One region of the Rhodococcus sp. MALMAid1271 genome, then DNA from elsewhere that is predicted to be linked to it. Evidence: riboswitches for the same ligand, from Rfam matches in the RefSeq annotation. Region 1 holds a riboswitch; each other region holds the start of a gene.
What was found. Region 1 has a riboswitch for cobalamin ahead of ACOQFP_RS19560 (ABC transporter substrate-binding protein). Riboswitches for the same ligand answer to the same signal wherever they lie in the genome.

Region 1 (2,258 bases):
CTGCGATGACGATTCCGCTGATCAGAGTCGTGCAAGAGTGGCCGCGCCGACGCGTCATGGTCATCACCGTCGCCGCATTGGCACTGTCGCAGCTACTGTCGGCAGTGTCGGTCGGCTACCCCATGCTGGTGATCTCACGAATGCTTTGTGCCGCAACGCACGGCATCTTCTGGGCCGTCGTCGCACCCGTCGCAGCCTCGCTTGCGTTGCCCGGTAAGCAAGGCAAGGCCATAGCCACCGTCTACGTCGGTACCTCGCTGGCACTGGTTGCGGGGAATCCACTCACCGCGGCGATGGGTCAATGGCTCGGATGGCGAATGGCTGCAACAATTCTCGGAGTCGTTGCAACTGCTATCGCGGTGGCACTGTACTTCGTACTCCCGCCGCTGCCGACCAGCCGAGCCGATGAGGTACGGAAAAAGACACCGCGAGTGCTCGACGGCACCCTGGCCATCTTGTGTGGCGTGACTTTCCTGGCGGTCCTGGGCCACTTCGTCGCCTACACGTATTTCTCACTCATCGTCGATCGTGCGATCGGTTCAGCCGGAACGACGCTGACCCTGATGTTGATGCTGTACGGCCTGTTCGGGGTCATCGGTATATGGGTGATCGGCCGAACCTACGACCGGTGGCCGCGGTACTCCACCATCGCGGCCTTGGGCGCAGTCGCCGCTGCGGTCGCGATCTTGTGGTGCACGCTGATCGGAGCGCCGGGTGGGCTGGCCGTGTTCGCCGTCGGGGCCATTGCATTGTGGGGAATGGCGTTCACCACGATCCCGGTGTGTCTACAGTCCGCCGTGGTCAGGGCAGCCTCGGAAGATACCGACAAGGCGTCGGCGATCTATGTCGTGGCCTTCCAGTTGGCGATTGCCACGGGTGCACTGGTGGGCGGCGCCTTCATCGACCTCAGTGGCATCGTGACGGTCACTGCCGCCGCTACTGTTCTGGTCGCCGCTTCGCTGGCCGTGGTCGTGCTGGCGCGCAGTACTTTTCCTCGCAGTGTCCCACTCGAGCCGGAGTCGGCAGCAGCACGCTGACCTTTCGGGTACCGCACACGATAAGGTCAGCACGCGACGAACGAGGGAATCCGGTGCAATTCCGGAGCTGGCGCGCAACGGTGACGGGCGAGAGCTCGAAGTCCGAATGCTCGGGCGTCGTGGTTCACCCCACCCGCGGCTCCGCGACACGAGCCCCAAGCAGGAAGCTCTTCGATGCGTACCACTCTCGCCGTACTAGGCGCTGTCTCCGTTCTTGCCGTGGCCGGCTGCTCCTCCCCACCGCCCACTGCCGCCGTCTCCGTCACCAACGCCGACTACCCGCTGACCATCGAGAACTGTGGACGCGCGGTCACCGTCGATGCGCCTCCGCAGCGCGCGGTGTCTCTGAACCAGAGTTCGACGGAGATCCTGCTGTCACTGGGCTTGGCCGACCGCATGGTCGGAACGGCCACCTGGACGGACCCGGTCCGCTCGAATCTCGAATCGGAGAATTCCACAGTACCGAGGTTGGCGGACAACAAGCCGTCCCTGGAGGTGGTGTTGGATACCGAGCCCGACTTCGTCTCGGCGTCCTTCAGCGGAACCCTCGGGCCGGGAGGCGTCGCCGATCGGGATCAGTTCGAGCAGCTCGGTGTGCCGAACTATCTCTCTCCCACAGACTGTGACGGAAAGACCGACGACAGTGTCAATTCCGACGGCGCACGCACCACGCCGCTCGAGATCGACACCGTGTATCGGGAGATCCGCGATCTGGCGGCAATCTTCGACGTGCGTGATCGCGGGGAACGCTTCGTCGCGCAATTGCAGGACCGTTTCTCGCAGGCCTCCGGTGCCGTCGACGCATCGGGTGTGCGCTTGGCGTACTGGTTCGCCGACACCGACACCCCGTACATGGCGGGATGCTGTGGCTCCTCGGGCATCATCACCGATTCGGTCGGTGCCGACAACATCTATGCGGACACGACCGACGAATGGCCACAGGTTAACTGGGAGAGCGTTGCAGATCGCAATCCCACCGCGCTCGTGCTGGCGGATCTGAGTCGGCGCAGCATCGCCGGGGACGCACTCGGCAGCAAGATCGAATTCCTCGAATCGAATCCCGTCACGAGCCGACTGACCGCCGTCGAGGACAAGCGCTACATCGTGGTCAACGGAGCCGATCTCAACCCATCGATTCGCACCATCGACGGAGTCGAGAAAGTTGCTGCCGCTCTACAGAATTGGGGCCTGACCACCCGATGAACCGCACCGATCGGGGAT
Region 2 (2,258 bases), on a different contig from region 1:
GAGGTGCGGATCGTTGATCAGACCTTTCCAACCGAGCGTCGTCCGCGGCTTCTCGAAGTAGACACGCATGACGATGTGCAGTCGATCGCCCAGTTCGGACGCGATGGTCGCCAGACGCCGGGCGTAGTCCAGAGCAGCGTCGGTGTCGTGCACCGAGCACGGTCCGACGACGACGATCAGGCGATCGTCACGGCCGTCGAGAACGTCGACGACTCCGGCGCGGCCGGTACGGACCGTGGCCGAGATCGCATCGTCGACGGCATGTTCGCGGCGCAGCACCGACGGCGCTGCCAGCGGGCTGATGCTGATCGTTCGCTGATCGTCGAGCGATGGGGTTTCGAGAGAGAGTGTCATGAGAGGGCGTTCCTGTTCTCGGGCCGGCCCTCATGCTCCACGCGCACTTCGAGCCGGTCTGCATCCGGCTCGTGGGGTGGAGGTCAGCGCATGGCGTCGCTGGCTGACCCACCCGGGGCCGGCCTGCTAAACCAGAAATACGTGCGCTGCATGGGATGTACCGTAACAGACCGTCGGCGACGGCATCTATGCTCGTCCCTGCAGTCGGTTCGCCGGGTGGTCACGAGGAGCCCCGAAGTTCACCACGGCGTCGAAGCGATGCGTTGATGTCTTGCGCGTCGTGAGAGGGAACCCGGTGAGAATCCGGGACTGTCCCGCAGCGGTATGCAGGAACGACCGCCGTCAACGAGCACTGGAGAAGCCTCTCTGGGAAGCGACGGCCAGTAGGTGTGATCTCCGATCACGTGCCTGTGAGTCCGAATACCTGCCTCCTGTGCTGCGCGCGCCGCGCGTAGCGGTTCACCGCCCCGTGGAATGGGCGAGTAGACCTGCAGCTTGTTCGGCGTATGCCGACGCATGGGGCTCAGGTTCTCGCACGCTCGGTGGTGTGCCACCCACCTGTGACGTACCTGGAGAAACACGACGTGACATTCGAATTCACCACCACGATCCTCGGGTCCCCCCGAATCGGACCGAAGCGCGAGTTGAAGAAAGCTGTGGAGTCCTACTGGGCAGGCGCACTCGATGCGTCCGCTCTCGAATCGGTGGCCGAAAGGCTCCGCGAGGACAATCTGAGGGGCTTGCTCGCGGCCGGCCTCGACTCCGTTCCGGTAGGCACCTTTTCGTACTACGACCACATCCTCGACACCGCGGTCATGCTCGGCGCGCTACCGAAACGGGTGCAGGACATCGAGAACGAACTGGACCGGTACTTCGCCGCGGCCCGCGGCAACGACACGGTTGCACCACTCGAGATGACGAAGTGGTTCGACACCAACTACCACTATCTGGTCCCGGAGATCGCACCGGACACGGTGTTCTCCCTGCATCCGGAGAAGATCCTCGACGAGCTGAAACAGGCGCGCGCGCTGGGCGTTCCGGCTCGACCCGTGCTGGTGGGGCCGGTGACGTTCCTGCTGCTGTCGAAGGCTGTCGGCAGCGGAGCCCCGCTGTTGGACCGACTCGACGAGATCCTGCCGCTGTATGCAGAGCTGTTGACGCACTTGGCCGCTGCCGGTGCCGAGTGGGTTCAGCTGGACGAACCTGCGCTCGTTGCAGATCGCACCTCGGACGAGATCGACTGCGCCACGCAGGCTTACCACTACCTCAGCGCCCTCGAGACCAGGCCGGCCATTCTGGTGGCGTCGTACTTCGGCGATCTCGGCGCCGCGCTACCCGCGCTCGCATCGACCGGGGTCGAAGGGCTCTCGATCGACGTGACGGTACCGGGCACCGTCGAGCAGATTGCCGGCGTGCCTGCGCTCGCGCACAAGCGCATCGTGGCGGGCATCGTCGATGGGCGCAACATCTGGCGAACGGATCTGGACCGAGCGCTCGCGACTCTGGGCAGGCTGCTCGGCAGCGTCGGAGCGCTCGCGGTATCGAGTTCCTGCTCGCTGCTTCATGTTCCGTACAGCCTCGCGGCCGAGACCGATATCGTCGATCCGCTCCGGTCGTGGTTGGCGTTCGGAGCCGAGAAGGTCACCGAGGTGACGGTGCTGGCACGCGCGCTGCGCGAGGGCATCGACTCGGTGTCCGCCGAGCTCGACGAGGCGCGTGCTGCACGCGAGAGCCGTCGCCGTGACCCGCGCGTCCACGACGCAGCCGTGCGGACCCGACTGGATTCGGGCATCCGCGTCGACCGCGCCCCGGCCGAGCAACGCCGCAGGGCACAGGCCGAGGGGCTGGAGTTGCCGGCACTGCCGACCACCACGATCGGATCGTATCCCCAGACCACGCAGATT
Region 3 (2,258 bases), on a different contig from region 1:
TTCTCCGAGATTTGTCGTCGCAGTTCCTCGGACCGCCCTGCCATCGAAATCCGTGCTCCTGCACCGCGGATGGCCTGGCCGGCCACCGCGCGCCCCAGTGCCCCGCCGCGTGCGGCCCGCGAGGTGGGTATCGGACGATCGGTGGGCATCGCCTAGCGTTCGGTGAAGTCGCGCTCGACGCGCAGCGTGCCGAGAGTGGTTGCCAGACCGTCGTATTGGGTGACCAGCAACACGAACTCGATCAGGCGACGTTCGTCGAACTGCATCGTCAGCTCGGTCCAGGTGGCATCGGTGAGGGTCTTGGTGGCGACCAGTTCGTCGACGGCGGTCAGAATGGTGCGGTACCGCGTCGCCAGTCCGGGTGCGTCCGGGCCGATTTTGATCGACTCGAGCAGATCACGGTCGATACCTGCGCGCCTGCCCAGTCGAATGTGGTGGTCCATCTCGTATGCGGACTCGCGCAGGTGCGCGACCCGCAGGATCACCAGTTCGGATTCCTTGCGCGAGATCTTGCCTCCGGGCATCAGATGCCCGCTGTAGAACAGCCAGGCGCGGAACAGCCCACCGGTACGGCCGAGGGTGGTGAACAGATGCGGATTCGGCACCCCCGCGCCCCTGGCGATGACCTTGCAGATCACCCAGTTGACGGGCCCGAGAGTCTTGGCGGTACCGGAGGGAATGCGTGGAGTGCTCACAGTCACACCGTACCGACTGGTAGCCCAGCCGTCCCCGAGGAAGCGGCAGAACGAGGATTCTGGCGATCGACTGCCCGTCCGGTGATCGGATCGACTCGGTTCGTGCAATCATCTAGCTCGAAGTGTGCTGGTGCGGGGAACCCGGTGAAATTCCGGGACGGTCGCGCCACTGTGAGCGGACTCGACGTGTCGAGCCGTAAGTCAGATTGCCGAACCAGCACGTCGACTCACATCGGACGCGTCATCCAGGGAGTTACACGTGCATATTGCAGAAGGATTTCTGCCGCCCGTACATGCGGCGGTATGGACCTGCGTCGCAGCACCGTTCGTCGTTCACGGTGCCCGCGCAGTCGTTCGACAGGTCAGGGAGAATCCGGAGAGTCGACTGCTGCTGGGCGCGGCCGGAGCGTTCACGTTCGTGCTCTCGGCCATCAAACTACCGTCGGTGACGGGAAGTTCGTCCCATCCGACCGGTACCGGCCTGGGCGCGGTGCTGTTCAGGCCCCCGGTGATGGCGTTCCTCGGCACGTTGGTGCTGCTGTTCCAAGCGGTACTTCTCGCGCACGGCGGGCTCACGACCCTCGGCGCGAACGCGTTCTCGATGGCGATCGTGGGTCCCTGGGTGGGGTACGGAGCGTATCGCCTGTCGACCTCGCTGGGCGGTGGTCTGTCGATCTCGGTGTTCTTCGCGATGGTCTTCGCCGACCTCTCGACGTACTGCACCACCTCGGTGCAGATCGCGTTGGCCTTCCCCGATCCACAGACGGGGGTGGCCGGAGCGGTCGCCAAGTTCCTGTCGATCTTCGCGGTCACACAGATTCCGTTGGCCATCGCCGAGGGGCTGCTCGGCGTGCTCGTGATTCGAGTGTTGCGCAGCGTTGCGATGCCGGAGTTGATCAGACTCGGGGTGCTGAAGGCACCGAAGGTCCCAGCCGTCACCGACGCCCCGTCGACAGAGAATCGAGCAGCCGATGCGTAAGAGCACAGTGACCACCATCTTGTTGATCGCCGCTATCGTCGCGATCGTCGGCATCGCACTGGTCGTGGATTCGCGCCGAAGCGGAGACGAGGAGCGGTTCGTGGGTACGGATTCGGCCGCGACCAGCCGCATCGAAGAGGACCACCCGGACTACCAGCCCTGGTTCCAGTCGGTCTTCGCGCCCACCTCGAGCGAGGTCGAGTCGGGACTGTTCGCGCTGCAGGCAGCCTTGGGCGGAACCGTTCTGGGGTACACCATCGGTGCGTTGCGGGGCCGGCGCCGCAACGATTCCGCGACCACCGCGACGTCGAGCTGAGCGCCGCCCGCCGCACGGCCGTGCGGGGACTGTCCGTGGACAATGCGGCGTGGTCGAGCGCGTGGCGCGACCGAGCGGTATCGGACAAGGCCCTGCTCGGTCTGGGCTTGGTAGTGTGCGCGCTGCTGCTTCCGGCGTGGCCGGGCTCGATAGTGGTCACCGCAGTCGCCCTGAGCTGCAGTGTGTTCGGGGCGCGTACGCCGCTACGCCTGCTGTTCGGTGCGTTGCGGGCACCGGCGGTGTTCGTCGCACTCGGTGCCGTGTCCAT

Region 2: linked by a shared signal. The riboswitch ahead of metE (5-methyltetrahydropteroyltriglutamate--homocysteine S-methyltransferase) and the one ahead of ACOQFP_RS19560 (ABC transporter substrate-binding protein) in region 1 are both predicted to bind cobalamin.
Region 3: linked by a shared signal. The riboswitch ahead of ACOQFP_RS03510 (energy-coupling factor ABC transporter permease) and the one ahead of ACOQFP_RS19560 (ABC transporter substrate-binding protein) in region 1 are both predicted to bind cobalamin.

Annotation. Positions count from the first base shown of each region.
Region 1 covers NZ_JBMIRQ010000108.1:386,653-388,910, forward strand. Annotated here, with positions in the region: gene ACOQFP_RS19555 (MFS transporter) at 1-1,037, shown strand, start outside; cobalamin riboswitch at 1,083-1,205, shown strand; gene ACOQFP_RS19560 (ABC transporter substrate-binding protein) at 1,212-2,240, shown strand; gene ACOQFP_RS19565 (FecCD family ABC transporter permease) at 2,237-2,258, shown strand, end outside.
Region 2 covers NZ_JBMIRQ010000035.1:10,975-13,232, reverse strand. Annotated here, with positions in the region: gene ACOQFP_RS01800 (3-deoxy-7-phosphoheptulonate synthase) at 1-354, opposite strand, end outside; cobalamin riboswitch at 592-800, shown strand; gene metE (5-methyltetrahydropteroyltriglutamate--homocysteine S-methyltransferase) at 939-2,258, shown strand, end outside.
Region 3 covers NZ_JBMIRQ010000046.1:3,258-5,515, reverse strand. Annotated here, with positions in the region: gene ACOQFP_RS03520 (ABC1 kinase family protein) at 1-149, opposite strand, end outside; gene ACOQFP_RS03515 (carboxymuconolactone decarboxylase family protein) at 153-701, opposite strand; cobalamin riboswitch at 807-928, shown strand; gene ACOQFP_RS03510 (energy-coupling factor ABC transporter permease) at 955-1,674, shown strand; gene ACOQFP_RS03505 (energy-coupling factor ABC transporter substrate-binding protein) at 1,667-1,990, shown strand; gene cbiQ (cobalt ECF transporter T component CbiQ) at 2,026-2,258, shown strand, end outside.